DNA from 3 places in the Lacrimispora sp. YZC11 genome. Region 1 is predicted to be linked to each of the others. Evidence: riboswitches for the same ligand, from Rfam matches in the RefSeq annotation. Region 1 holds a riboswitch; each other region holds the start of a gene.
The links. Region 1 has a riboswitch for thiamine pyrophosphate ahead of thiC (phosphomethylpyrimidine synthase ThiC). Riboswitches for the same ligand answer to the same signal wherever they lie in the genome.

Region 1 (9,955 bases):
TGGAAATCGCAAAGGATTACGAAGCTGCAGGGGCGGATGCCATTTCCGTCCTTACGGAACCGGAATACTTTCTCGGAAATAACGACTATCTGACCGAGATCAGCCATAAGGTGGATATCCCTCTTCTCAGAAAGGATTTCACGGTGGACCCCTACCAGATCTATGAGGCAAAGGCCATAGGCGCGGCTGCAGTCCTTCTCATCTGCGCTCTCCTGGATACAAAAGCCCTGAAAGAAGATTTAAGGCTATGCCAAAGCCTTGGCTTAAGCGCCCTTGTAGAGGCCCATGATGAAGAGGAGATCCGCTCCGCCCTCTCGGCGGGAGCCAGGATCATCGGAGTAAATAACCGGAATTTAAAAACCTTTGAGGTGGATTTTAATAATTCCCTCCGCTTAAGGAGCCTGGTCCCCCCTGACGTACTTTTCGTGGCGGAAAGCGGGATCAAAAGGTCAACAGACATCAGGCTCCTGTCAGAAGCCGGAGTCAATGCCGTCCTGATCGGGGAAAGCCTGATGCGTTCCCCTGACAAAAAGGAAGTTATAAACGGATTTAAGCGGGAGGCACAATGAATTCGAAAGGAAAACGGATCAAAATATGCGGACTGACCCGCAGGGAAGATATCCTGGCAGTAAACGTCTCAAAACCGGATTACGCAGGATTCGTATTTGCTCCCGGAAAGCGCCGCCTTACGGGACCAGAGGCAAAAGTACTTAAGGAGCTGCTGCTGCCGGAGATACCGGCAGTGGGAGTATTTGTAAACAGCCCCATAGAAGATATCCTGTCCCTTGCGGAAAATGGAACCATTGACCTTATCCAGCTTCACGGCGATGAGGACCGGGATTATATGATGGAATTAAAAAGCCGCCTGTCCCCCGGCCTTCCTGTCATAAAGGCCATACGGGTCCGGCAGGCGGAAGATATGAAGGAAGCAGATGACCTTCCCGCTGATTTCCTGCTTTTTGATACTTATACCAAAGGACTTTACGGCGGCAGCGGGAAGACCTTTGACTGGTCCATGATACCGGACATAAAAAAGCCCTGGTTCCTGGCCGGAGGCATAGACGCCTCAAACATCAGGCTGGCCATGAAAACAAATGCCTTTTGCCTGGATCTAAGCAGTTCCGTGGAAACAGAGGGCAAAAAGGACCGGTCAAAAATAAAAGAAATCATACAAACAGTAAGGAGTGAACAGCCATGTCAAAAGGAAAATTTGGACAGCACGGCGGACAATTTGTCCCCGAAACGCTGATGAATGCAGTAAATGAGCTGGAAGAGGCTTATGAAAAGTACAGCCATGACGAGGAGTTTTTAGCCGAACTTTCAGACCTTCACCAAAAATATACCGGAAGGCCCTCTCTGCTCTACTATGCAGAGCGGATGACAGAGAATTTAGGCGGTGCAAAGATTTATTTAAAGAGAGAGGATCTAAACCACACCGGCTCCCATAAGATCAACAATGCCCTGGGCCAGGTCCTTCTTGCAAAGAAGATGGGAAAAACCCGGGTCATCGCTGAAACAGGGGCCGGGCAGCATGGCGTTGCTACTGCTACCGCCGCCGCTCTCATGGGAATGGAATGCGAAGTTTTCATGGGCAAGGAGGATACGGATCGTCAGGCCTTAAACGTATTCCGCATGGAGCTTTTGGGCACAAAGGTTCACGCTGTCACCAGCGGCACCCAGACCTTAAAGGATGCAGTCAATGAGACCATGAGGGAATGGACCAACCGGGTGGCTGACACCCATTATGTCTTAGGCTCTGTCATGGGCCCTCATCCCTTTCCGACTATTGTCAGGGATTTTCAGAGCATCATCGGAAAAGAGGTCCGCTCTCAGCTTATAGAAGCAGAGGGTAAACTTCCTGACATGGTGATCGCCTGCGTGGGAGGCGGAAGCAATGCCATGGGAATCTTCCATGAATTTGTAAATGAACCTTCCGTGAAGCTGGTGGGCTGCGAGGCCGCTGGGCACGGCATTGAAACAGGAAAACACGCAGCTACGATTTCTACCGGCTCTCTTGGAATCTTCCACGGCATGAAGTCCTATTTCTGCCAGGATGAGTACGGTCAGATCTCCCCTGTTTTCTCCATTTCCGCAGGACTTGACTATCCCGGCATCGGGCCGGAGCACGCGGCCCTTCACGATTCAGGAAGAGCCAGCTACGTCTCCATTACGGATCAGGAAGCCGTGGAAGCTTTTGAATACTTATCCCGTCTGGAAGGGATCATTCCGGCAATAGAAAGCGCCCATGCAATAGCCTATGCCAGAAAGATCGCTCCTTCCATGGGAAAAGATGAGGTCATTGTCATTAATCTATCAGGGCGGGGCGACAAGGATGTGGCAGCCATTGCCCGTTACAAGGGGGTTGAAATCTATGAGTAGAATAAGCGAAGTATTTTCCAAAGGAAAGGCATTCATCCCATTTATTACGGCAGGAGATCCCGACCTTGCCACCACCGAAGAACTGGTTCCTGCCATGGCCGAGGCCGGAGCGGATTTGATCGAGCTTGGAATCCCTTTTTCTGACCCAATCGCAGAGGGGATCGTAATCCAGGAGGCCGATATGCGGGCTTTGGCCTCAGGAACTACCACGGATAAGCTTTTCGAAACCGTAAAACGGATACGCAAAAAAACAGATGTTCCTCTGGCTTTTATGACTTATATCAATCCGGTTTTCGTGTATGGAAGCGAAAGGTTTTTAAAAAATGCAGCTGAGTGCGGCATTGACGCCCTGATCGTGCCGGATATGCCCTTTGAGGAAAGGGAGGAACTACTGCCCTTTTGCAGAAAATACGGGGTCGAACTGATCTCTCTCATCGCCCCCACTTCCAGTGAGCGTATACGGACCATTGCATCTGGATCGGAAGGATTTATCTACTGTGTTTCCTCTATGGGCGTGACCGGAGTGAGAACGGAAATCAATACCAACATTGGTGAAATGATTTCCTTTGTAAAGGAGGCAAAAGATATCCCCTGCGCCATCGGCTTTGGTATCTCCACGCCGGAGCAGGCAAGGGAGATGAGCAAACATGCAGACGGTGTCATTGTTGGCAGCGCCATTGTAAAAATAGCCGCAAAATACGGAAAAGACTGTGTAGGGCCTGTCTGCGACTACGTAAGGGAAATGAAGTCCGCCATTTCCGGCTGACGGCCGGTAAGGGATGTTTTCCTTGACAAGCAGGAAGGGGAATGCTACACTAGTGCCACAAGAGGGAGCTCGTAGGCGGGCTGAGAGGAAGTAATCAACTTCGACCTTTATAACCTGATTTGGGTAATGCCAACGTAGGGATTCATATGGGATGATTGCATATTTCCGAGCCTATACCTGTTGGTATGGGCTCTTTTTGCGTGGGTAATGAACCAAACGAATATGCAGTATATTCATTCGGTGAATGCCGCGGCGACTAATAAAAACCTGCAAAGCGCGTTTTTCTTAGTCTTTACTAAACGTCCTTACAATCCCTCCGTTCGCGAGAAAAAGGAGGAACAAACATGAATTACACCACACAAATGGATGCCGCAAGAAAAGGCATTCTGACAAAGGAACTGACGGCGGTAGCTGAGCACGAACAATGGAATCCGGAAAAGCTGCGGGAGCTGGTGGCGGAGGGAAAAATCGCCATTCCGGCAAATAAGAACCACAGCTGCTTAAAGCCCAGCGGTATCGGCTCCATGCTCAGAACAAAGATCAATGTGAATCTTGGGACATCCAGGGACTTGAATGATCTGGAAATGGAACTTGAGAAAGTAAAGGACGCAGTTCTTATGGGGGCAGAATCCATTATGGATTTAAGCTCCTTTGGAGATACCCGGAAATTCCGCAGGAAGCTGACGGGAGAATGTCCGGCTATGATTGGTACGGTTCCTATCTACGATGCTGTGGTTTATTATCACAAACCCCTTCGGGAAATCACCGCCGAGGAATGGATACAAATCGTGGAAATGCACGCGGAAGACGGGGTGGATTTCATGACCATTCACGTTGGGATCAACAAGCAGACTGCCAGAAGATTCAAGGAAGCAAAACGGCTGACTAACATTGTATCAAGAGGAGGGTCTATCATCTTTGCCTGGATGGAAATGACCGGGGAGGAGAATCCCTTTTATGAGCACTATGACCGCATACTGGAAATCTGTCAGAAGCATGACGTGACCTTAAGCCTTGGAGATGCCTGCCGGCCGGGGTGCATTGAAGATGCGTCTGATATTTCCCAGGTAGAGGAGCTGGTGACCCTTGGAGAGCTGACAAGAAGGGCCTGGGAGAAGAATGTACAGATCATTATTGAAGGCCCCGGCCACATGCCTTTGGATCAGATTGCAGCCAATATGAAAATACAGCAGACGATCTGCAAGGGAGCGCCCTTTTATGTCCTGGGACCTCTTGTCACTGATATTGCGCCGGGATATGACCATATCACCGCGGCGATCGGAGGAGCGGTGGCCGCTGCTGCCGGGGCGGCGTTTCTCTGCTATGTGACTCCTGCGGAGCATTTGAGGCTGCCGGATGAAGCAGATGTGAAGGAAGGAATCATTGCAGCCCGGATTGCGGCCCATGCAGCTGACATTGCAAAAGGCATCAGGGGCGCTAAGGATTGGGATCATAAGATGAGCGATGCCAGAAAACGGCTGGATTGGGAAACCATGTTCCAGCTTGCCATTGACCCGGAAAAAGCCAGACGCTACCGGGCCTCGTCAAAACCGGAAAAAGAAGATACCTGCTCCATGTGCGGCAATTTCTGTGCCATGAAAAATATGAACAGGATTTTAGAGGGAGAGATCGTCGATATCTTTGATGAATAATATTTTGTGGAAATTAAAATTACATATACAGGAGGAATTTTCATGAATGATCAAATACCATCAACAATTTACAGCAACTCTTCTACCGGTTCAAGAGTACGGGTGAAAAAGCTGGTGATCAGCGGAATGCTGACAGCTCTTACCGTTGCGCTTTCCGGCTTTTCCATCCCGGTGGGAGCTTCCAAATGCTTTCCGGTACAGCATCTGGCAAATGTTCTGGCCGGGGTATTCTTAGGGCCTGTCTATGGTGTTTCCATGGCGTTTTGTACTTCACTTATACGAAACCTCATGGGAACCGGAAGCCTGCTTGCCTTTCCGGGAAGCATGGCTGGCGCGTTTCTTGGCGCCTATCTGTTTCAAAAAACCAGGAAGCTTTTGCCTGCTTATCTTGGAGAAGTGGTTGGGACCGGGCTGATCGGAGGGCTGCTCTGCTATCCTGTGGCCGCCGTTCTCATGGGAAAAGAGGTGGCTGTGTTCTTCTTTGTAGCTCCATTTTTCATGAGTACTCTGGCAGGGACCCTATTGGCTGCAATCTTACTGGCAATGCTGCGCCGCCTTGGCCTTTTTTCCTATTTTGAGCGTCTCATCAATGAATAGGGGGACCCTGTTATGAGCATAAAAATCAATGAATTCCTGACAGGGCTGGTCAGGGAAAAGCGGCCCGTCATCCACTGTATCACCAATTATGTTACGGCAGGGGACGTAGCAAATATCATTTTGGCCTGCGGCGGCTCCCCCATTATGGCAGACCAGCCGGAAGAGGTTTCGGAGATAACCGCCTTATCCGACTGCCTTCTATTGAACATTGGGACCCCGAAAGAATCGACGAAAGCCGCTATGATAAAGGCCGGGCAGGAAGCAAACCGGCGAAACCTTCCTGTCATCTTTGACCCCGTGGGAATCGGTGCTTCCCGTTATCGGACCGAAACTGCTCTTTCCCTTTTAAAGGAAGTGAAGGTAACCGTTATCAGGGGAAATGCCTCCGAGCTGCGGGTCTTATTAAAGGAGCTGACCGGACAGAACGTGGGAAACGGTTCTATATCTCCCGCCCGGGGAGTTGATGCTTCCTTTTCTGATGAGATAAAGGAAGAAACCCTGGAATCTCTTAAGGCAACAGCCAGGGCATTAAGCACTGCGACCGGTGCTGTGACTGTTATGACAGGAGCCACTGATATTGTATCAAGCGGGAAAGAGAACTGGCTAATAAAGAACGGCTGTCCTCAAATGTCCCGGATTACAGGAAGCGGCTGTATGCTGGATGGCATAATTGCCGCCTACACGGCCTCCATCGGGCCCAGGCCCTCACAGCATGCCATATTCCAGGCTGCTGCTCTTGCCACGGCTGCTGCCGGTCTTTGCGGAGAGCGGGCGGCAAAACGAGCGGAAAAGATCCCCGGCGGTACAGGAAGCTTCCGCTGCTGCTTTCTGGACGAAGTAAGCATTTTGGAAGAAAGCACCTTAAAAGGAGGGATAAATATTGAAGTTTCATAAAGACATGCTTCTCCTCTATGGGGTAACAGACCCGGCATTTACAGGAGAAAAAACCTTAACAGAGCAGATCGAAGAAGCCCTATGTGCCGGAGTGACCCTTCTCCAGCTTCGTGAAAAAAGTCTGGACAAAAGTGCCTTCCTGGAAGAAGCTCTACTTGTCCGTGAGCTTACGAAGCATTATGGGATCCCGCTTATCATCAACGATGATGTGGATATTACCCTTAAGTGCGGGGCGGACGGCGTACACGTTGGACAGGATGATTTATCTCCTTTGGAGGTCCGCCGGCTAATCGGGCCGGACCGCATTCTGGGCGTTACTGCCAAAAACGTAAGTCAGGCAAAAAAGGCATTTATGGATGGGGCGGATTATATAGGATCCGGGGCTATCTTCCCAAGCCCTACAAAAAAAGATGCCATTCCCTTAACCCTGGAACAACTGTCTGCGATCTGCCGTTCTGTTCCTATTCCGGTAACGGCCATCGGAGGAATTAACAGTGAAAATGTATCCAGCCTGAGAGGAACAGGCGTGGCCGGAGCTGCGGTGGTTTCCGGCATCTTCGGACAAAAGGATATAACCGCAGCCGTCCATCGCTTAAAAGAACAGCTTTTAAAGGTGGTGAGCCCATGAGCCTGATTCTCCCTTCCTTCCTCACCATTGCAGGCACCGATCCCAGCGGCGGCGCAGGAATACAGGCGGATTTAAAAACTGCCGCGGCTTTGGGTGTCTATGGCTCCAGCGTTATTACCGCCCTGGTAGCTCAAAATACGACTGGGGTTTTTCTGACGGAAACAGTTAGTCAGGAAATGCTTGCCGCCCAGTTAGATGCCGTATTTACGGATATTCCGCCGAAAGCTGTAAAAATCGGCATGGCCGGGACTTCCGGTTCAATTGAAATCATTGCGGAAAAGCTAGGAGAATATAACCGGTCTCCTGTGATCGTGGACCCGGTCATGGTATCCACCAGCGGGCATTCTCTTTTAAAGCCGCAGGATGTTAAGACTTTAACAAGCAGGTTGTTTCCCCTGGCAACTTTAGTTACCCCCAATATCCCGGAGGCTGAAGCACTCTTATCCACAAAAGGGCACCGGATATACACTAGAAAAGATATGGAAGAAGCCGCAATGGAGCTCTTCCATGTCTTTCAAGTTTCTTTCCTTTTAAAAGGAGGCCATAATGACCAGGGAGCTGATGATCTGCTGTGCTGCAACGGATTTCTCACCTGGTTTCCAGGGGAACGTATCGACAATCCAAATACCCATGGAACCGGATGCACCCTGTCTTCTGCCATTGCCTGCGGACTGGCTGGAGGCATGGGGCTGGAAGAAAGCATCCGGATGGCAAAGTCCTATCTAAACGGAGCGTTAAAAGCCAGATTAAATCTGGGAAAAGGACGAGGGCCTTTATGGCACGGATGGAGAACCTAAAAACTCAAAGAAAGCTTTTTAACCGGTTATGGCGGGAACATTACATGCTCCCGCCATAATCGGTATTTTCATTTCCATTTGCAGAATCCCGTTTTATTTGCTTTCCAGTTTCCTGTAAAGATCGATCATCTCTTCGGCCATGACCTTAAAGATCTCCGCGCTCATCATCTGATCCTCCGCATGGGTCAGAATAAGTCCCATAGGCACTGCCTCTCCTGCCGCTTCTCTCTGAATTAAGTCCGCATGAGGCAAATGGCCTTGTTTCATCATTTCGTCCCCTTCAGCGATCAGATGTTCCGCTTCTTCATATTTTCCTTGTTTTGCCTTTTGCACTGCTTTGATATAGTTTGATTTTGCTCCGCCGGCAGCAGTGATCAGCTGAAAGCAAATAAGTTCCAATTCCTGCATTTTTACACCTTTTCTCTCTGTACAGAAATTATCAGCCCTGGGTCTGATTTTCCTGCTTCTCATACATTTTGTCAATAACCCTGATAAATGGAAAGTATACGAAGAATGACAATGCCAGAATCACCACCTGAAGCAGTGCCGTCCTCCAGCCTCCGATCAAAAATCCCGAAATAATGGGAGGACAGGTCCAGGGCACCAGAATTCCTTTATACATGGGACAAAGCCCCGTATAAATTGCCAGATACTGAATGGTTCCGGACAGAACAGGCATGATCATGAAAGGGATTGCCATAATGGGGTTCAACACCACCGGTGTACCAAAAAGCACCGGCTCATTGATGTTAAAGCATGCTGGTCCGATCCCCAGCCTGCCCACCTGCCTGCACTGGTTGGATTTGGCAAAAAACATTAGATATATCACCAGTCCAATGGTAATTCCTGCCCCTGTAACCGTCATAAACTGATCTAAAAACTGCTGGGTAACAATATGACCGCCATTTGCCAGATTAAGCTCCCGTCCGCTGTCAAGAATTGCCTGATTGGCGGCAGTATTGGCCGTAAGGAGGGGACCCATAATTCCCCCCACAAGGGTTGATCCATGAATGCCAAAGAACCAGAAAAACGGAATCAAAAATCCCATGGCAACAACCCCGCCAAAGGAATCAGTCAGTCCCTGGAGCGGGATCTGAATGGTTTTATAGATCCATTCCATTGGGGTCGTGTCAAACATATTTTTTACAACCGCATAAACGATGGAAGCTGCGATAATAACAGCCGCGCCTGGAATCAGAGCCGTAAAAGAGGTAGCAACTCCGTCAGGCACTCCATCCGGCATTTTAATGGTAATGTTTTTCTTTAAAAACACAGTATAGATCCAGCCTACAATGAGTCCGATAATGATAGCGCCGATCATACCCTGTCCGCCGGTCCATGTCTTAAAAATAACGCCAACGGAAGCTCCCTCCTGGTTGGTTACCTGGGAAGGCTGAAACAGCAGATAAGTACAAAGGGAAATCACTCCTGCCGGCATTCCGTTATATCCCTCATTTTTTACATAGGTATAGGCAATGCCTATGGAAGCGATAAGAGCCATGATATTGAAGGTGCTTTCAAATACCTGATTAAACACCGGCGTAAATCCTGCTGCCCCCAGCCAGTCGGCAACAGGCGTATATGGAAAATTTGCCAGAAGCAGAAAAATAGATCCGATGATCATCATTGGCATGGAATACAGCAGACCATCCTTTAATCCCCGAATCGCCTTTGTATTGATAAACACCATCATTTTAGGAACCACTTTACTATTTAAAAAATCTTTCATCCTCACTGTCCCTCCCTTTCTTTTCTCATTTACCGGCCAGCTTCCGGGCAAACTCCAGAACCTTTTTTCCATTGCACATGCCGTAATCGATCATGGGGATCACATCCATTGGTACCTGATGGCTTTCACATGTCTTTAAAACCTTGTCTTTTAAGTATCCCACCTGAGGACCAAGCAGGGCGCAGTCTGCTCCGGCCAGGTTTTCATCTAAGTCATTGACCGGAAATGCCATGATGTCTGCTTCCAGTCCTTCCTGGGCCGCCGCCTCCCTCATTTTACTCACAAGCAGGCTTGTGGACATTCCCTGATTGCAAAATAGCCGTATCTTCAACATACTCTACCCTCCTATAATTCCTCTCCGTTTGTTTGAATCACTTTCTTAAACCAGTAAAAGCTTTCTTTTCTGCTCCGCTCACCTGTTCCATTTCCCTGATTGTCCTTATCCACATAAATGAACCCGTAGCGCTTCTCCATCTCACCGGTCCCTGCGGATACCAGGTCAATACAGCCCCA
Region 2 (9,955 bases), on a different contig from region 1:
CTACGGGCACCCAGAGGGATGTGATTGATTATGTGGAAGCATTTCTTGGGGAAGCAGGGATCGGGTTTAAAGAGACCGGGTGTAATCCGGATTATCCCTGCATAGTAGCAGGGATCGGCAGTGAGGCAGGTTTTTCCATGATTATAAACGGTCATGTGGATGTAGTGCCTGCGGGTGACTTAAGCCAGTGGGATTTTGATCCCTTTTCCGGTGAGATCACAGAGACCCAGATATTAGGAAGAGGGACCTCTGATATGAAAGCAGGGGTGGCCGGTGTACTTTTTGCCCTTTCCCTTTTGGCAAGGGAGCGTGTTCCGCTAAAAGGGAACATCAGGCTCCACATTGTTTCCGATGAGGAAAGCGGAGGGCAGTTCGGAACCCAGTGGCTGTGTACCAACGGGTATGCGGATCATGCCGATGCCTGTCTGGTGGCGGAGCCAACATCCATGAATACCATTGAGATCGGACAAAAGGGAGGGCTTCTTTTGACCTTGAAGGCCTATGGAAAATCGGCTCATGGAAGCCTGGGGAATTATAAGGGAGAGAATGCCATTTTAAAATTATCAAATGTCCTTCCCCATGTTTCCCTGTTAACGGAAATAGAGGGACATTTTACAGAAAGGCAGCAAAAGCCTTTAAGGGACTCCCAGATGCTGGCAGAGAAAGAAAACAGCATTCCCGGATTAGGGAGGGTCATCGATCATGTGACCACAAATGTAGGCCTTATAAAAGGAGGAACCAGGCACAATATGGTTCCTGATTATTGTGAGGCAACTGTGGATGTGCGGCTGCCAATCGGAGTCCGCAAAGAAGAAATCGAAGAGGCTTTAGAACGGATTATGGAGGCCAGCGGAGCGGAGGGGGTGGAGTACGAGCTTCATTATAAGAGCGAAGCCAATTACACCGACCATGAAGCTCCCATTGTTCTGGCATTTAAGAAGAATGCAGAAGAATTATTGGGAAAAGAGGTCATACCTGCCTACCAGTGGGCATCAAGCGATGCAAGAGATTACCGGTTGATTGGAATTCCCACCATCCAGTTCGGCCCTTCCAATACGTTAGGGATTCATTCCTATAATGAAACGGTCCAGATTCAGGACGTGATTACGGCAGCCAAAACTTATATAGGGGCCATTTGTGATCTTATGGAGGTTCGGTAAAACACCCCGCGGGCAGCCGCCAGGGTTAGGCTCACCTGACCTTTGCCCGCTGCTTTCGCGAGAATAAATTTTTGGAGGATTCGCAATGTTGATGAAGCAATTGATAGAGGTACATGACTTACTTGACAGCAGCTATGCCAACGGAAAGGCGGCCATGGAGTATTTAAAAACCATCAGGCCGGATGCTGACGTGGAAGTGTATACCTTGGAGGGACAAAAGGGAAAAACCGATATGATTAAGGTAAGGATTCCAGGAGTGAGAGGAAAGGGAAAGGGATTAGATGCCCCGACCATCGGCTTGCTGGGAAGGCTGGGAGGCTTAGGAGCCAGACCGGAGAGGATCGGTTTTGTTTCCGACGGCGACGGGGCCCTTATCGCCTTATCCTTAGCGGCGAAGCTGCTGGACATGCAGAACAAGGGAGACTATCTGGATGGCGATGTTTTTATATCCACCCATATTTGTCCGGATGCACCCACCAGAGAGCACAAGCCGGTTCCGTTTATGGATTCCCCGGTCAATATGGCACAGGTGAATCAGGAAGAGGTAACGGAGGAGCTGGATGCCATTTTATCTGTTGATACCACAAAGGGAAACAGGATCATCAACAACAGAGGCTTTGCCGTCTCCCCTACCGTAAAGGGAGGATACATATTGCGGGTTTCCGAGAGCATTTTGGATCTGATGCAGACAACAACAGGAAAATTGCCTTATGTATACGCCCTTTCCCAACAGGATATTACGCCTTATGGAAACGGGCTGTATCATTTAAACAGCATTCTCCAGCCTGCAACCGCCACAAAAGCGCCTGTGATCGGAGTTGCAATAACCACAGAGACTCCGGTCGCAGGCTGTGCAACCGGTGCGACCCATATCACGGATTGTGAAGAGGCAGCAAGATTTATGCTGGAGGTTGCAAAGGCCTACGGCCGGAGAGAATGCAGTTTCTACGATGAGAGGGAATTTGAGAGGATCCAGTATTTGTATGGAACTATGGAACACTTTCAAACGTTGGGCACAGGAAACGAATGCGACGATGATGCCTAGGATTTAAGTGTTTTTCAGCAGCTCCCAGGCGCAGATTCCCAAATACAGACGGAAGATATCTTCAATGGAAGTGATATCGCTGCACAGAAGCTTTCTGATGGAGGATAACCGGGCAGTTAAGGTATTCCTGTGGATGAAAAGCTTTTGGGCAGTTTCAGTCAGGCTTAGGGAATTTTCCAAATACGCCTTAAGGGTTGCAAGAAGCTCGCTTTTATTATCCAAATCATAGATAGCAAGGGTGCTGACGGTATCCTCGTATATTTTTTCCCTTTCATAAGAGGTCAGCTGGTTTAAAAGATGAAATGCAAACTGCCTGGTATAAGAATGAATGAGGGCGGTTTGATCGGAGGCGGTCTGCAGGTGCAATGTCTGCAGGCTTTCTTCATATGCCTTTGCAATGGCAGCGCAGGAGGTATGGCAGCGGCTGATGCCCAGTCTGAAAAAGGTTTGATAATCCTTTAAATAATCCGATAGCTGAAGGGCAGCCTGATCGGACAGCGAGAGCGCTTCCACATTTGGCGTCTGCTTCGGATACAGGAGAAAAATAACAATACGGTTTTCGTTGTGGCATAAGAAATATTTATGGCCCAGATGGATCAGCCCCTGGTTTACTGCATGGTAGAGGCCGCGGAAAAGCTTGCTTTCCTTTGACTGGCATTCCAGGGTGATACAAACCTTTTTTAAGTCACTGGGAAAGGAATAAGCATCGCAAACCACCCGTATTTCATCAATGGACTTATTTTTAATGTCTGTAAGCATATAGAAAAAAGAATCATAATAATTTTTTTGGGAAAAGGCTCTGCTCTGAATCTGCATGGAGGTGAGCTCCAGCGCGAGAACGGAGAATATCTGCTTAAGGATTTCCATGGTGGTGGTGTCGATTTCTTTTTTGGTGACATCAATACATAAGTAATGCTTGTTGTCGGGTAGCAGAAAGGTATGAAAGGTAAGGAGCGTGTCATTGCAGTAAAAATTGCATTTTCTGGAGTGCTCTTTTGGTGTTTTCTCCGGCAGAGAATTTAAGGGCTGAACCTGCAATTTGTGAATTTGGGAAAAATCCCCGTATTCCTTGGGTGGAATGCAGTAATATATGGGAAAATCAGAAGTTGTGGTTATCATTGTCATGGAATTGGTATAATTGGATATCCGCTCAAGCATTTTCATAATTCCTTCTTTATTAAAGAAGGATTCGTGAAATTTTTCCGCCTCCTTAAGGATGAATTGCTGCCTTAAAATTTTCTGCTCAATAAGATTTTCGTTTACTATATTTATAATGTTGGAATAACCATGATAAAAAGGCACCGAAACAAGCGCAAGTCCATACTTGGCGGCCTCTTCGATCAGGGAGTCGGGAATCCTGTCAAAAAAACGTTTGACTTTAATGCAGAAAGCAGTACAGTCAATGGCATGGAGATCCGCAATTATTTTTTTCTGGATTTCAAAATCATTATAAAAGATGTAACCCGTTGTAAGAACGATTTCATTCTTTTTGATCCACTTTACACCGTCAGGATTATCAAGCACGCTGATACCGGTGATGGTTTTATGAAGAGCTTCATCTTCTCCAATGAATTCCAGATTATCTATGGGGGTTTCATATAAAAACCATCCAAGGGTCAAGGGAGGATATTTCATTTCATGCTCCTTTTCATTCGAAACAAAAATTAACCGGGTATATTAACTATTTTTGACAATCATAGCATTGACTGTTTTACTTGACAAGTTAATCTTGTTTTTTTATAGAAAGCCTTATATAATAATGGAAAATAAAATGCGGTTGGAAAGGCGGATCAATAGTTATGATACAAGACTTTACAATTCACACATTCCTTGAAAAATTATCTTCAAAAAGCCCAACGCCGGGCGGCGGCGGAGCGGCGGGCCTTGGCGGCGCCATAGGGGCGGCTTTGGGGGAAATGGTGGTGAACTTAACCCTTGGTAAAAAGCGGTATGCCGATGTGGAAGAAGAAATGCAGTCATTCCTTGAAAAGCTGGAAACTTTAAAAAGCGAATTTTTAAGGCTTGCAGATGAAGACGAAGTTGTATTTGTCCCCTTGGCGGCGGCATACGGCCTTCCAGCCGTCACGGTGGAAGAAAAAAAACATAAGGAGGAAGTCCTGGAAACTCATTTACTTGCTGCTACCCTGGTTCCTCTCATGGTCATGGAGCGGGCCCTTGAAACTCTTGATATCATGGAGATTCTGGCAGAAAAGGGAAGCCGCCTGGCTGTCAGTGACGTAGGTGTTGGTGTGCAGTTCGTACGTTCTGCCCTGCTGGGAGCCAAGATGAATGTTTCCATCAATACAAAATCCATGAAGCAGCGGGAAAAAGCCGGGCAGCTTCAGGATCGGGCGGATAAACTGGCAGAGGATGGGATCGGAAAGGCAGATACCATTTATGCAAGAGTAGAAGCAGCATTAAAGGCAGAATAAAGAGGAGGAAAACTGACGTGATAACCTTAAAGGGTGCAGCCGTGTCTGCAAAAATCAAGGAACAGGTGGAAGAGCTTTTGACCGGCTTAAAAGGAAGGACTCCAAAGCTTGCCATTGTGCGTGTGGGAGAACGTCCCGACGACTTATCCTATGAGCGGGGAGCTTTAAAAAAGATGGAAAGCTTCGGCCTGGAGGGAGAAAGCTATCCATTCTCCCAGGACATAACCGATGAAGCGTTTAAGGAAGAGTTTGCAAAAATCAATGATGATCAGGACATTGACGGCATACTTCTCCTGCGCCCTCTGCCAAAGCAGATAAAAGAAAAAGACATTGAGCATATGATTCATCCGGAAAAGGATTTAGATGGCATATCTCCTGAAAATATCGCAAAAGTATTTGCCGGAGATGATACGGGATTTGCACCATGTACGGCAGAGGCAGTTGTGGAGGTCTTAAAGGCCAATGATATCCCTCTGACCGGAAAGCGGGTGGCCATCGTGGGCAGAAGCATGGTAGTAGGGCGTCCCTTATCCATGCTGATGCTAAAAGAAAATGCAACGGTCACCATCTGCCACACCCGCACGGAAAACCTAAAGGAAACCTGTAAAAATGCACAGATCCTTGTGGCTGCTGCAGGGCGGGCCAGGATGGTGGATGCCTCATTTGTAGGAGCGGATGCCGTAGTGGTGGATGTGGGGATCAATGTGGATGAAAATGGGAAGCTTTGCGGTGATGTGGATTTTGATTCCTTGGAAGGGACCGCCTCCATGGCAACTCCTGTACCAGGAGGTGTAGGAGCGGTGACAACGGCTGTGCTTGCCAGGCATCTGGTGTTGGCGGCCCTTAAAAAATAAAATATGAAATAATGGGAGCCATTGCAAAATAGATCGACCATCTATGGAGCAATGGCTCCTTTAAAGGAAAATTAAAGAGACACCTGAAAGATAGTAAGACTGTATGGTAAAAATGAAACAAGCGGCATGGGAGTTTCCGACACCTTTCATGCCGCTTGTTTTTATGGAAGCATACTTACCCATTTACGGCCTGGCGCTTCACCTGTCCAATGGCTCCCAACACGGGAGGGAAATACAGAATTACAACGGTCAGGATCAGTTCCGGCAGGATATAGGTAGCATTATAGCCCAGAGTATAAACCATAGGGTTCATGCCTTCCGGTGCATAGGAAGCAAAAAAGATATAGCCTGAAACCACATGGCATAAGTAACGGCCCACGACACCCGCCACATACCCGGTCACAAGACCGTGTTTTTTGTTTCTGAACAGCCCGGAAAGCCCCAAAGCTCCAAAAGCTAAGGGATAGTCAAGAAGAACCTGGAGGGGAGCAAATATATAGGGCTCTGTTATAAACTGTAAAATCCCGTAGGCCACACCGGTCATGATCCCGGCCCTTACGCCGTAAACATAGCCGATCAGGCAGATGAACAGCATGGAAAACAAGGTGACGGAACCGCCGAAAGGAAGGGAGGCAATTTTAATAAAGGAAGTTACCATTGCCAGCGCCATGGCGCCTGCGCAGTAAACCAGCTGGCGGGTCTGCAGCTTTTGAGATTTGGAAGACGATCTGCCCAGAAGATGCAGGATGAAAATCATTGCAGCAAGCAGAATGATCACCAGCAAGTATCCGGCCGGCTTTAATAGGTACTCTTCGTTTTCCGCAGAGTAAGTTAGAAAAAATGACATAAAAAATCCTCCTTTGTGTGCGCAGGAGGGGACTACTGTTGCTTCCTTACGCCGGCATTATCCGGTTCAAGTAGTGAGGGTTCGGTTTCTCCGATCTCAGCCAAAGGCTCCCCTAGCGTGTGTAATTTATATAATTTTGTTGTGAGTATAGCGCAAAACAGAAGGCTTGTCAAGCCATATCAAGTGATGCTGCAGTTCGGATATGGCATTCAGCATTTGCATAATTTGTGCTTAGTGACCAGGCTAAAAGGCGCAAATCATACAACTGTTTCTGCATCGCTGATTGGTAACCAAATTGTAAATTCAGTATAAAAATGCAAATAAAGCACATTCTAGTGAAAGACGGACATATCCGTTTGATTCATTCTATACAAATTGGAGATACGGAGGTTGTTTTAATGACAGGCTTTATTATAGCTCTTATATCCGGGGCGCTTATGAGCATACAGGGAGTTTTTAATACGGGAGTGACAAAGCAGACCAGTATGTGGGTATCTACAGGCTGGGTACAGCTTACCGCATTTTTGACCTGCATTATTCTGTGGTATTTCTCCGGCAAGGAAAACATTTCCGGCCTATTTGATGTACAGCCCAAGTACCTGTTGATTGGCGGCGTTATGGGTGCATTTATTACCTATACGGTAGTAAGGAGTATGGGGACCCTGGGTCCGGCCAAGGCAGCTTTGATAATTGTAATTTCCCAGATCATTGTGGCTTACGCCATAGAGCTGTTTGGCTTATTCGGCGTTGAAAAGGTAGGATTTGAATGGAAAAAGCTGATCGGTGCAGTTGTTGCCATCATCGGAATCATGATATTTAATTAATTTGGAAATAGTGCTTGTATTTACCTATTTCTTTAGGTAGAATAATAACATAGGCTGAAGATGGTATCCTTTTTTGAGAAATTTTGTAAAAGGAGGGATATCATGAAGTACCAGAAAGTTAAAATCATCCTTATAGCCCTGTGTGTTTTAGGGGCGGGTGTATGTTACGGCTTGAGCAAAAGCCAGGAGGCCCGCAGGCCAGGAATTTCCTTGTCAGAGGAATCGGCTTTTCATTCCGGAGAAAATATTACCGGAATTGGGGCAGCAGGTGATGGCAGGTCAGGGGATGGCGGGTCGACAGGAACCGGCGCTTTGGAAGCAGACGGTGTTAAGTCAGTTACCGGCGGGACCGGTCCGGCTGCTTTAGAGGCGGCAGAGGGCAGCTTAGGAAGTGCAGGAGAGGAAACGGTCCTGCCTTTCTATGTACATATCTGTGGAGAAGTTGTTTCTCCCGGTGTTTATGAGCTTAAAGAAGGAAGCCGGGTTTTTCAGGCAATCGAGAAAGCAGGCGGAGTCACAGACCAGGCTGCGGCAGAATATTTAAATATGGCGGAGCAGGTCAAGGACGGCATGAAGATCGTGGTCCCTGGCAAGGAAGAGGTGGAAGCGGCGAAAGCCCGGGGAGAATTTTCCTTACAGGCAGAAGCTTCATCCAACGTACAAAAAACCAAGGTGAATTTAAATACAGCCACAAAAGAGGAGCTGATGACCCTTCGGGGAGTCGGAGAAGCCAAGGCAAACGATATCCTTAAGTATCGGGAGAGCCACGGCGGATTTCAGAAGATCGAGGATATCATGAAGATATCCGGCATCAAAGATGCGGCGTTCCAAAAAATAAAAGAAGATATCACAGTTTGAAATAGAGGACAGAGGTGTAGTATGGCAAGCGTTTTAGTAGTTGATGATGAAAAACTCATCGTAAAAGGAATGAGATTCAGTCTGGAACAGGACGGTATGGAAGTGGACTGTGCCTATGATGGAGAGGAAGCCATTAATTTCGCAAAGCAGAAAGAGTATGATGTGGTCCTTTTGGATGTCATGCTTCCCAAATATGACGGATATGAGGTGTGTCAGGCCATTCGGGAATTTTCCGAGATGCCCATTATTATGCTGACGGCAAAGGGCAATGATATGGATAAAATCCTGGGTCTGGAATACGGCGCCGACGATTATATTACAAAGCCCTTTAACATTCTTGAGGTAAAGGCCAGGATCAAAGCAATCTTGCGCCGGAATTCAAAGAAGAACAAGCGGGATAACCAGGAAGACAGCCAGGTGATAAAAGAAGGCGATTTAAAGCTGGACCGGGACAGCAGGAGAGTGTTTATTGCTGAGAAAGAGATCAATTTAACGGCAAAGGAGTTTGACCTTTTAGAACTTCTTACCTGCAATCCGGGCAAGGTTTACAGCAGGGAACAGCTGCTTACTTACGTATGGGGAAATAAGGCTATGGATACGGGGGATGTCCGCACGGTAGACGTTCATGTAAGGCGTCTTCGGGAGAAGATCGAACCAAGTCCAAGTGATCCTAAATATGTGCATACCAAGTGGGGCGTAGGATATTATTTCTGCAAGCAATGAGCAAGGCGCGGGAATGCAAGCATTCCTGCATCAGTAATGCTGCGGGGTATTTGATCTCTGCGTTCAGAAAAAGAAAGAGGAGGATTTCCAACGGGAGACCGGGGAAGTCCGCCTTTTCTTTAAATTTTGGGAAAGAAAAAACCATGGATCAGGATTAAATTTGGAAGTGGGGATACAACAGGATGGATTACAGCATCAGAAAAGTGAGAAATGAAGATTTGGACCGGGTGGTGGAAGTGGAGGCTCTCTGTTTTCCTCCGGAAGAGGCGGCAGGACGGGAAGCCCTTGAGCAGAGGATCAATCTTTTTCCTGAAAGTTTCCTAGTGGCAGAGCGTTCCGACGGGAAGATCATCGGTTTTATTAATGGCTGCGCTACAGATGGGAATACTATCTGTGATGAAATGTTTGAGAAAGTGGATTTTCATGATCCGGATGGCGCTTACCAAAGCGTGTTTGGACTTGATGTTATAAAAGAGTGGAGGGGACAAGGAGTTGCCGCCGCTCTTATGAACCGTTTTATAGAAGAAGCAGCCAAAAGAGGCAGGAAAGGAATGATCCTGACCTGCAAGGACAGGCTGATTCATTATTACGAAAAATTCGGATACCGGAACATGGGAGTATCCGGGTCTGTGCACGGAGGAGCTATCTGGTATGATATGCGGCTCGATTTTATGGATACAGGGAAGTGAGGCACCTTCAGTATGAAAAAAAGCCCCCAGGGAGAGCGGTGGAGACGGCTTGACAATACGGCAAAGATATTTCCGGTCATAGCCAGTGAGAATTTAAGCAATGTATTCCGGATTTCAGCAATTTTAAAGGAAGAGGTGGATCCGGGAACCCTGCAGCGGGCACTGGAAGAAATTCTTCCTCAGTTTGAGGGATTTTCAGTGAGGCTGCGGAGGGGATTTTTCTGGTATTATTTTGAAAACAACAAGAGGATGCCAGTCATTGAACGGGAAACGACGTATCCTTGCAAATATATTGATCCTCACAGCAACCAGCTTTTTTTGTTCAGGGTCACTTATTTTAACAGGCGGATCAATCTGGAGGTATTCCATGCAGTCACAGACGGTCTGGGAGCGGTGAATTTTTTAAAGGCCCTGGTTTACCGGTATCTGGATATTAACCAAGATTCCAGGACCGGCCACCATTCACCTCAGAAAATATCGTCGGATGTTTCCATGAATGTAGAGGACAGCTACGTCCGCCATT
Region 3 (9,955 bases), on a different contig from region 1:
ATGCACGCCCCGCTTAGTCATCATGTCAAGAGCGGAAAAGGGCTCATCAAGAAGAGCGATGCGATTGGAGAACAGATACGTCCTTAAAAGAGCCGCCCTCTGCCTCATACCGCCGGATAGCTGGGAAGGGTACTGCATCTCCGTCCCTTCCAGGCCAAACAGCTTAAAATATTCTCCCGCCTTTTTTCTGGCCTCTGTTTTCTTCATGCCCTTAATAAGAAGGGGAAGTGCCACGTTGTCCACGATGGTACGGTAAGGCAGCAAAAGGTCCTTTTGCAGCATATAGCTGACAGACCCCGGTTTCCCGGTGATTTCTTCTCCATTCAGATACACATGTCCCTCATCCGGCAGAGAAAGGCCTGCGATGATATGAAACAGTGTAGTCTTTCCTCCTCCGCTGACTCCAAGAAGAGATACCAGCTCCCCTTCCTTAAGCTCTAAGGATACGCCTTTTAAGACCGTCTTTTCATCAAAGAATTTTGTAATGCCTTCCACCTTTAAGTGTGTCATAGTTTCCTCCTTTATTTCTGAAAGCAATGAACTTCCCCTTGCTTACTGCGGAGAATTTAGCCGAGGCAGATAATCGTTTGAAAAACCGGCATTTTCCGGAATCTCAGGACTGGACAGGCCATTCTCATTGAGCCAGTCATAAAACCTGTTCCACCGTTTTGGATCTATATATCCCCATTCTTTCTCATCAGCCTGATATTTATCCGCCAGATATTTCTGGCTTTCCATCACCAGCTTCTCATCAAGCTCCGGCGCCGCTTTAAGTAATATGCGGGCTGCCCCCTCCGGGTCTTTCCCGGCATCCTCATACCCTTTGCTCACAGCCCTTAAAAAGGCTCTGGCCGTCTCAGGCTCCTGCTTTAGGAATTCATTTCCCGCAATAATGACCGGCGTGTAATAATCAAATGCCGGATTCAAATCTGCAAATGCAAAGTAATCCGTATCAAGGCCTTCTACTTCCATTTTGACACCTGCCCATGCATAAAAGATCCAGATGGCATCCACTGATTTTGATTTTAATGCGGAAACCTCATCTGTAACCGTGCTGGGAATCAGCTTCACCTTGGAAAAGTCACCTCCATCGGATTCCACCACATCTTTGACCATGGCCTTTTCTACCGGAATATCCCAGGTAGCATATTTCTTTCCTTCCATTCCCTTTGGAGAAGCCATCCCCTCGCCTTTTCTGGAAATAATACCGGAGGTATTATGCTGGATGACCGCTGCTACTGCCGTAATCGGAAGGGCATTTTCCCCTGCCAGTGCCGGTGCCATGGAGTCCTGGAAGGACATTCCGAACTGGGCTTTTCCGGAGGCCACCAGAACTGCCGCCCCATCCTCGGGGGGCTGAACGATTTCTACCTCAAGCCCTTCATCCTTAAAATACCCCTTTTCCTCTGCCACATAAAGTCCGGTATGATTGGTATTGGGAGTCCAGTCCAGAACAAATGTCACTTTTTTTAAATCCGATGAATTCGTATTTGCTGCCTGTTTCCCGGTTCCCCCGCAGGCAGTGAGAAATGCGGCTGCCGCGGCTGCCATTAAAATTGCCAAACCTGTTTTTTTCATTATTTCCTCCAATTCTGTCATATCACTGATTATCCCATGGCATGCATTTCTTAGAAAGCACGTCCACACCCTTCATAAGAAGAAGACTGATGGCCGATATGAGAAAAATGACCGCAAACATCTTATCAAAGGCAAAGGATTTCTTCACCCGGGTCATGTATACGCCCAGTCCGCCAAAGCCTCCCAGCCATTCGGAGATGACCGCTCCGACCACGGCATAGGAAACCGAGATCCGAAGGCTTGCAAAAAACTGCCTCATAGCTCCGGGAAGCTTGATATAGCGAAATATTTTTACTCTTCCGGCTCCCATGGATTTTAATAAGTTCACCGCATCCGGATTCACTGACTTAAAACCGGTAAGCATGCCCACGGTAATGGGAAAGAAGGTAGTCAATACTATGAGGATCACCTTAGGAGCCATTCCGTAACCAAACCACAATACCAAAAGAGGGGCAATGGCTACCGTGGGAACGGTCTGTGTCAGAACGATAAGCGGATAAAAAGCCCGGTAAAGGCCTTCAAAATGATCCATGATCACAGCGATCACAAAACCTGTTGCCACCCCTAGAAAAAGACCGGTAAACGCCTCGGCAAGGGTGATTCCCGCATTGACTGTCAGTACCGGGAATTCCGTGACTAATGCCCTTCCGACACTGATGGGCGAGGGGAGCAGAAAGCGGTCCACAAGACCGAAAGCACTGATCCCCTGCCACAAGACCAAAAGCCCAAAAACCGCAGAGCAGGACCAAAGCTTACTTGTGATGCTTTGTGACTTTCTTTTCAATAGTAAGTACCTCCCCTTCCGGCCGGTAGGTGACTTTGATATAAGCGGCAACAGAGGGAGCACCTGCCCTTATGGCAATGTGCTGGCATTCCTTAACAATGTCCATCAGTTCATCATAATCCCCTTCAATAGCGGTTTCAAATGGCCCTACATAATAGTTCAGTCCTGTGCTTTTGATATAATCGATCACCTGGTCAACAATACGGATCAGTTCCTCATCATTTTTTGCCTCCGGCAATGTCTGGATCGCTACGCTTGCATTCATGTCTTTTCTCTCCTTTTATCATTTATAGAAAACAAAAAACCGCCCGGATGTCCGGGCGGGTGAACAGGCTTAGCCTGTAAGCTTCCTACGCTGGCATTATCCAGATCAGGTTACAGGGTTTAAAGCAATACTGCCTTATCTCAGCCGGACTTTCTCCAGCACCCCTTTTAATTTTCATTGCAAGTATACATCAGGAAGGCGGGAATGTCAATCCCGGCTTCTAGGACAGCAGATTCTGCATGCTGCTTAAGCTGATTCCCAGAGTGGACGTATTATGAAGCAGCGCCGAGACTGTGGGAGTCATGATCCCTCCTGCTCCCAGAAGGATAAGGGCCGTAAATATTATCATTTTCCGGCCGTTTTTGTCACCTGGTCCCAATGCTTTAATGCCAACGCCCCGATCACCGGATCGTACATCACTCCCAGATTCTTTTCGATTTCTTCATAGCAATGTTCCATAGAATAAGCGCTCCGGTATCCCCGGTCCGATGTCATGGCATCAATAGAATCGCAGATGGCTATGATCCTGGCCCCCAGCGGGATCTTCTCTCCCCTCAGCCCTTCCGGATATCCTTTACCGTCAAAACGTTCATGGTGATACAGGACAATATCCTTCAGCTCTTTTAAATGACGGGATTTGCTTAAAATATCAGCCCCTATCCTGGGATGCTTTTTCATGGCCGCCCATTCTTCCCCGGAAAGCCTTTCCGGCTTATTTAAAACAGAATCAGGGATCCCGATTTTCCCGATGTCATGAAGGTGAGCGGCTATATGTATCTTCTCTATTTCCTTTTTATCAAGCTCTAAAAACCCCAAAAGGGCCAGCGCCATATCGCTCACCCTTTGGGAATGCCCCGCAGTATAGGGGTCTTTGGCATCCAATGCACTCACAATGCATTCGATGATTTCATGATAGTCCACGCTGCCTGAAAATAATTCTAATTCTGGTCCGCTATCCATAGTTTCCATACTCGTTTCTTGGGTTAGTTAATGCTAACTACATATCAAATGCAATCAGCATTCTCGCATTCACAGGGCTTCACTATAATAGAAGATATTTTCTGGCCATCTAAATATCCGCAGGCGCTAAGTCCTGCCTGGACCACCTGATTCCAGTTCTTGGCAGAGAGCTGATAAGTAGTTTCATCGTCCAAAACCACCGTACATGCCTCTTCCATGGGACAGGTTTCCGAATAGACGACTTTATACATGTTCTTCCGGCTGATGGCCCCGATTTCTTCCAGGATATTGACCATCCGGTAGACGGTCGCAGCGCCGATGGTCTCATCCACGCCTGATGCCTTATAATAAATCTCCTTGCAGCTGGAACATTCATGCTCCAGTATGACATCCAAAAGAGTACAGCGCTGCTTTGTGATCCTGCAGCCTTTTGCCTTCAGCTTCTCAATGATCAGTTCTTTCTGCATTTTTGTCCTGTGATAGCTTCTGGAGTCAGGCATTTTTCTTTTCTCATTGATGTTCGTTTGTCTCTCCACTTGCGCGCCTCCGTTTACAGGTATTTTTAAGGCATAAACAGCTTTTTCCTTCTGCCGCCTAAATTAATGGCAATGTCCTCCGCAATTTTTGCATTCTCCGCCGCACTGAATGGATTTCCCGTTCTTTTTATCACGAATCATGCTTTTTACTGCCAACGCCACCGCTCCGGCAACAACGACTAAAACAACCAGTGTTCCCATAAAGTACCTCCTTATATTATGAGCCTGCAGGTAAGGTGCAGGCTTCCAGCCGTGGCCGGAGCTTATTTAGCTCCTGCCACGCTGCTTAAATGAACGTTCGATTTTTTTTCTTCCTTTGACGGCCTCACCATCAGGTAAATGAATCCTGCGATCAGGGCAAAGGCAACGATAGTAAAGATTCCAAAAGTTCCTGTGATCACCAGGGATCCAATCTGGAAAACGCAGAGAGATACGACATAAGCCAGAAGGGTCTGATATCCGACAGCAAACCAGAACCATTTGATATTGTTCATCTCTCTTTTAATGGCTCCCATAGCAGCAAAGCATGGGGCGCAGAGAAGATTGAATATCAGGAAGGAATACGCTGCCAAAGGAGTCATGCTGGTCGCAAGCGTTCCCCAGATTTCAGATCCATCTTCTGCAACTTCCGCAAAACCAAACAGGATACCGAATGTACCTACTACGTTTTCTTTTGCAATCAGTCCGGTGATGGCTGCAACCGCAGATTTCCAGTCACCCCAGCCAAGAGGTGCGAAGATCCAGCTGATTGTGCCTCCAACTGCCGCAAGGATGCTGTGATCAAGTTCCAAAGCGTCTAACATCCGGAACTGGCCGTCTACCCAGCCGAAGAAGGAAGTAAACCAAACAAAGATGGTTGCCAGAAGAATGATGGTACCTGCTTTTTTAATAAAGGACCAGCCACGTTCCCACATACTTCTTAAAATATTTACAACTGTAGGCATATGGTAAGCCGGAAGTTCCATAACGAAAGGCGCCGGATCTCCTGCAAACATTTTTGTCTTCTTTAAAATAATTCCTGAGCAAACGATGGCTGCTATTCCTACAAAGTAAGCACTTGGAGCCACCCAGGCTGCTCCGCCGAACAATGCACCTGCAATCAAAGCGATGATGGGAAGCTTTGCTCCGCAGGGAATGAAGGTAGTTGTCATAATAGTCATCTTACGGTCACGGTCATTTTCAATGGTACGGGAAGCCATAATTCCAGGCACACCGCAGCCGCTTCCGATTAACATTGGGATAAAGGACTTGCCAGAAAGACCAAACCGGCGGAAAATACGGTCCATGATAAAGGCAACTCTTGCCATGTAGCCGCAAGCCTCTAAAAATGCCAGGAAGATGAAAAGTACCAGCATCTGAGGCACGAAACCAAGGACAGCGCCGACACCTGCTACGATTCCGTCAAGAATCAGTCCCTGCAGCCAATCTGCACAGCCTACAGCAGTTAAAACGCCTTCAATAACAACCGGCACACCGGGAATTTCCAGGCCAAAGAGGCTGAAGCCCTCTCCGAATACGCCGTCATTGGCCCAGTCAGTAGCCCAGGTTCCAACGGTTGTTACAGAAACATAATATACAAGAAACATAACCAGTGCAAAGATAGGCAGAGCCAGGAAGCGATTTGTTACGATCCTGTCAATCTTATCAGAAACGGTCATTTTTTCCACCTTGTTGCGCGTAAAGCACTCATGGATGATGGATGAAATATATACGTAACGCTCATTGGTGATAATGCTTTCCGTATCGTCATCCATTTCCTTTTCGATCCGGTTGATTTCTTCCGATACATCTGGTACATGCTTCATCTGGGTCTGGATCTTATTATCCTTTTCCAGAAGCTTGATGGCAAAGAAGCGCTTCTGCTCTTCCGGGATTTCATTTCCCAGCTTATCTTCAATGGAATCCAGGACAGATTCCACTTCCGGTGCAAATTTATGGACCGGTACCGCATTGTTTTTCTGATTTGCCAGGGCTACGGCCTTTTTTGCCGCCTCCTGGATTCCGGTTCCCTTTAATGCGGAAATCTCTACTACGTCACAGCCCAGCTTCTGGCTCAGCTTTTGGATATGTATCTTGTCTCCGTTTTTCTCAACAATATCCATCATGTTGACTGCCATGAGCACCGGGATACCCAGTTCCATAAGCTGAGTGGACAAGTATAAGTTACGCTCAATGTTGGTTCCATCTACAATATTCAAAATCGCATCCGGACGGTCTGTGATCAGATAGTTTCTGGCCACCACTTCTTCCAGGGTATAAGGAGAAAGTGAATAAATGCCAGGAAGGTCCATGATGATTACATCCTTATGGCCTTTTAACTTTCCTTCTTTCTTCTCTACCGTTACGCCCGGCCAGTTCCCCACAAACTGATTGGATCCCGTAAGCGCATTAAACAGCGTTGTCTTTCCGCAGTTTGGATTACCTGCTAATGCAATCTTAATTGACATACTCTACCTCTTTCTGCCTGTCAGCACCTAATTTGTCAGGTATTAGTCATACCTAACTCATACGTAAAAAGCAATTACTCCACAAGGATCATTTCCGCATCCGCTTTCCGTAAAGATAATTCATATCCTCTTACAGTCACCTCAACCGGGTCCCCAAGGGGCGCAACCTTTCGCACATAAATGTCCACTCCTTTTGTGATACCCATGTCCATGATCCGTCTCTTGACCGGTCCTTCCCCGGTGAGTTTTGTTACCTTAACTGTTTTTCCGCATGGAATTTCCTTTAATGTCATTGTCTGCCTCCCTCTCTATTCCACCAGAATCTTATTGGCCATATCTTTTCCAATCGCCACTCTGGAGTCTTTTACATTTACAATCATATTTCCGCCCATTTCGGAAACAACCGTCACAACTCCTCCGGATACAAAACCCAGATTTTCTAAAAAACGTCTTGTTTCTTCCTTGCCGCCCACCTTGCGGATCACATTAGGTTCACCTGTTTTCACCATTGTCAGAGGCATCATCCATCATCTTCTTTCTTTTTAATATTGCCCTTGCATTTGGGACAGGGCCAGCCCCGTATTACGGGACGTAAAGGTACACCTATGAAATGTTTATTAATAATATTAATGAGAATCATTCCCATTACGCACTAGTTAGTATACACTAACCTAGGACATTTGTCAAGATTTTTATGAAATCTTTTTGTCGATAATTTAAAGAAGAGCTGCGGCAAAATAACTAAAATATTTTGCCGCAGCCCCTCTCCTATTTTTTACCAGATTTTCACACGCTTTTGGGGAGCCACGTACATGGCATCTCCCTCCTTTATCTCCTGATAAGCCTTATAAAAGGCGTCGGTAGTGCTAAGAACTGCATTGACCCTCACCTTGGCCGGGGAATGAACATCCGTGTTCAGCCTTCTGATCATGCTCTCCGGCGTATATTTCGACGTCCATATGGTTGCATATTGCTTAAAGAGCAGCTTTAAGCTCTCCGCATCATCTCCCACAATGGAAGTGATGGCGGCCAGGGAACCGAGATCCGCGATATTCTCATTTAAGGTCTGGGCTCCGTTTACATGACGGCCCTTATAGCCTTCCTGCCCGTCATAGTAAGCCACCACCCGATCCGCCAGCTGTTTGAATTTGGCCCTGTCCTCATTGGTCCACCATACATGGTAGTTTCCCTTTTCGTCATAAAGGGAACCTGAGGAATCAAAGGCATGGCTGACTTCATGGGCAATGACCGATCCGATTCCTCCCAGATTTGACGCATAATCTTCGTCTGGATCATAGAAAGGAGCCTGCAAAATGGCGGCCGGAAATACGATTTCATTTCCGGTGGGGTTATAATAGGCATTCACCGTCTGAGGTGTCATGCCCCATTCCGTTTTATCCACCGGTTTGCGGACTTTTTCCTTGCTCACATCATTTTGAGCCTTCATGAGGGAAAGAACGTTATCAATTAAGTTTCCCCCTTTTTCAATCGGTGTGATGGTTGCTTTTGCATAATCATTCGGCCACTTGTCCGGATATCCGATCTTAAGAGTCATGTTTTCCAGCTTTTTAATGGCGGCTGCTTTTGTCTCTTCTCCCATCCAGTCAAGATCCATGATCTGCTTTTTGTAAACCTCAAGGATATGGCGGACCATTTTTTCAATGGCTGTTTTATCTTCTTTTGAAAAACGCTTTTCCACATAAAGCCTGCCGAATTCAAACCCAAGCATGTTCTGGGTTCTTTCACTTGCCAGCTTCTTGTCTGTCTTTCTCTCCTTAATACCATTTTGTGTGTTATTCCAGTCTATATCATTATCCCTGATCTCAGGAGCGAGGTAAGGCGCAAAATCACTTACCAGGCTGAATATGGAATAGTTCTTTAGAACAGGGAGATGATCCTCTGTCAGGTACCGGCCTATTTTTACCATCTGCGCCTTCTGGGTCACTATTAAGGAATCAGCATCTGCAAGTCCTGCTGACGTAAGATAGGAGTCGACAGCACCTTCCGGAAGCAAACTCTTTATTTCCTTCATGGAATACGGATTATATATGATATCAGGGTCACCCTGCTGGCTTAAGGGAAGGGCGCTTTCAGCCAGATCCTTTTGGAATGCCAGGATTTCAGCGGCAGCTCTTTTCGCCTCATCACTACTCATGCCCGTATATTCCAAAGTCCGTCCGATATAGTCTTTGTACTGGTCCATCAGCTCCGACTGGGTCTTATCCTCCAGTGTTTCCTTTCCCGGCCCCAGATCTGCCCCATCCACATATAAAGCATACCGGCTGGAATCCTTCATATCTTCCATCCACTGCACCGTGATAATGCTGCTGACTCCCAGATCCCCATATATGTTTCCCACTGCCTTTAAATACTCATCAATGTTTGAGGCACTTCTTACCTGATCCATATATGGCTTAAGCTGTCCAAATTCTGCTTTTTCCCGCCCATTCACATCTAAGGCGGATAAATACAGGTCTGCAATTTTCTGCTCCAGGGATCCTGGTTTAACCTCTTTCCGGTTCTTTACGGCCTCTTCAAGTACCCCCTCAAGAACTTCAAAGGAGTCTTTCTCCAGCTGATAAAAATAACTCCAGCCGCTGGAATCCTTTGGTATCTCCACCTGGTTCAGAATATCCTGGTTCGCATATTCATAATAATCATCCTCCAGCCTCACCCCGTCTGCATTTTCCGCCGGGTCGCTTCCTGCTTCCCCTTGAACGTTAACCGGCTGGGCTGCTGTCTGCTCCGGCTGTGTCTCCATTTTCTTCCCGCACCCGGATAGGAGAAAAGACAGCATTACAATAGCTGCCAGACAGAATTTGATCCTGTTTTTCATATTGTACCTCTCTTCTTTTACAGGTTTTTTCAAACTAAAAAGGAAGTGGATCTCTCCACTTCCTTATCAGTTAGTTCTATCTATTATTATGCTTAAACTTCGTCAGAATATACTGCCCCATCTTCTGCTGAAGACTCATCCTGTGACTGAAGCGCTTTGATGCTTAAACTGATCTTCTTGTCGCCTTCGTTGAAATCAACCACTCTGGCCTCGATTTCCTGGCCGATAGCCAGAACATCAGAAGGTTTATCCACATGCTCTTTGGAGATCTGGGATACGTGAAGCAGTGCATCTACGCCTGGTTCCAGCTCAACAAATGCGCCGAAATCTGTCATACGTGCAACTTTTCCGCTTACCACGTTGCCTACTGCATATTTTGAAGAAGCATCCTTCCACGGATTTGTCTCCGGGAACTTTAAGCTGAGGGCGATCTTATCACCGTTAATATCCTTAACCAGGACTTTGATTTTCTCTCCAGCCTTGAAAGCTTTCTTCGGGCTCTCTACTCTGCCCCAGCTCATCTCGGAAATATGAAGCAGTCCGTCAGCA

Region 2: another riboswitch for thiamine pyrophosphate. It lies ahead of thiT (energy-coupled thiamine transporter ThiT); the one in region 1 lies ahead of thiC (phosphomethylpyrimidine synthase ThiC).
Region 3: another riboswitch for thiamine pyrophosphate. It lies ahead of AC27IJ_RS11460 (thiamine-binding protein); the one in region 1 lies ahead of thiC (phosphomethylpyrimidine synthase ThiC).

Annotation. Positions count from the first base shown of each region.
Region 1 covers NZ_BAAJYQ010000019.1:53,504-63,458, forward strand. The annotation lists gene trpC (indole-3-glycerol phosphate synthase TrpC) at 1-569, shown strand, start outside; gene AC27IJ_RS21080 (phosphoribosylanthranilate isomerase) at 566-1,249, shown strand; gene trpB (tryptophan synthase subunit beta) at 1,195-2,379, shown strand; gene trpA (tryptophan synthase subunit alpha) at 2,372-3,145, shown strand; TPP riboswitch at 3,197-3,303, shown strand; gene thiC (phosphomethylpyrimidine synthase ThiC) at 3,490-4,797, shown strand; gene thiW (energy coupling factor transporter S component ThiW) at 4,840-5,394, shown strand; gene thiM (hydroxyethylthiazole kinase) at 5,407-6,288, shown strand; gene thiE (thiamine phosphate synthase) at 6,275-6,916, shown strand; gene thiD (bifunctional hydroxymethylpyrimidine kinase/phosphomethylpyrimidine kinase) at 6,913-7,713, shown strand; gene AC27IJ_RS21120 (PTS sugar transporter subunit IIA) at 7,807-8,121, opposite strand; gene AC27IJ_RS21125 (PTS sugar transporter subunit IIC) at 8,153-9,442, opposite strand; gene AC27IJ_RS21130 (PTS sugar transporter subunit IIB) at 9,468-9,776, opposite strand; gene AC27IJ_RS21135 (6-phospho-beta-glucosidase) at 9,788-9,955, opposite strand, start outside.
Region 2 covers NZ_BAAJYQ010000014.1:110,366-120,320, reverse strand. The annotation lists gene AC27IJ_RS14370 (M20 family metallopeptidase) at 1-1,160, shown strand, start outside; gene AC27IJ_RS14365 (DUF1177 domain-containing protein) at 1,246-2,205, shown strand; gene AC27IJ_RS14360 (PucR family transcriptional regulator) at 2,209-3,840, opposite strand; gene AC27IJ_RS14355 (cyclodeaminase/cyclohydrolase family protein) at 4,005-4,637, shown strand; gene AC27IJ_RS14350 (bifunctional 5,10-methylenetetrahydrofolate dehydrogenase/5,10-methenyltetrahydrofolate cyclohydrolase) at 4,655-5,491, shown strand; gene thiT (energy-coupled thiamine transporter ThiT) at 5,667-6,338, opposite strand; TPP riboswitch at 6,365-6,462, opposite strand; gene AC27IJ_RS14340 (DMT family transporter) at 6,737-7,162, shown strand; gene AC27IJ_RS14335 (helix-hairpin-helix domain-containing protein) at 7,265-8,020, shown strand; gene AC27IJ_RS14330 (response regulator transcription factor) at 8,042-8,743, shown strand; gene AC27IJ_RS14325 (GNAT family N-acetyltransferase) at 8,926-9,432, shown strand; gene AC27IJ_RS14320 (DUF6320 domain-containing protein) at 9,445-9,955, shown strand, end outside.
Region 3 covers NZ_BAAJYQ010000006.1:1,118,333-1,128,287, forward strand. The annotation lists gene AC27IJ_RS11445 (ABC transporter ATP-binding protein) at 1-510, opposite strand, end outside; gene AC27IJ_RS11450 (ABC transporter substrate-binding protein) at 553-1,578, opposite strand; gene AC27IJ_RS11455 (ABC transporter permease) at 1,601-2,362, opposite strand; gene AC27IJ_RS11460 (thiamine-binding protein) at 2,331-2,627, opposite strand; TPP riboswitch at 2,692-2,803, opposite strand; gene AC27IJ_RS11465 (hypothetical protein) at 2,848-2,976, opposite strand; gene AC27IJ_RS11470 (HD-GYP domain-containing protein) at 2,973-3,596, opposite strand; gene AC27IJ_RS11475 (transcriptional repressor) at 3,632-4,087, opposite strand; gene AC27IJ_RS11480 (FeoB-associated Cys-rich membrane protein) at 4,187-4,324, opposite strand; gene feoB (ferrous iron transport protein B) at 4,387-6,570, opposite strand; gene AC27IJ_RS11490 (FeoA family protein) at 6,645-6,863, opposite strand; gene AC27IJ_RS11495 (FeoA family protein) at 6,879-7,094, opposite strand; gene AC27IJ_RS11500 (M13 family metallopeptidase) at 7,346-9,406, opposite strand; gene rpsA (30S ribosomal protein S1) at 9,499-9,955, opposite strand, start outside.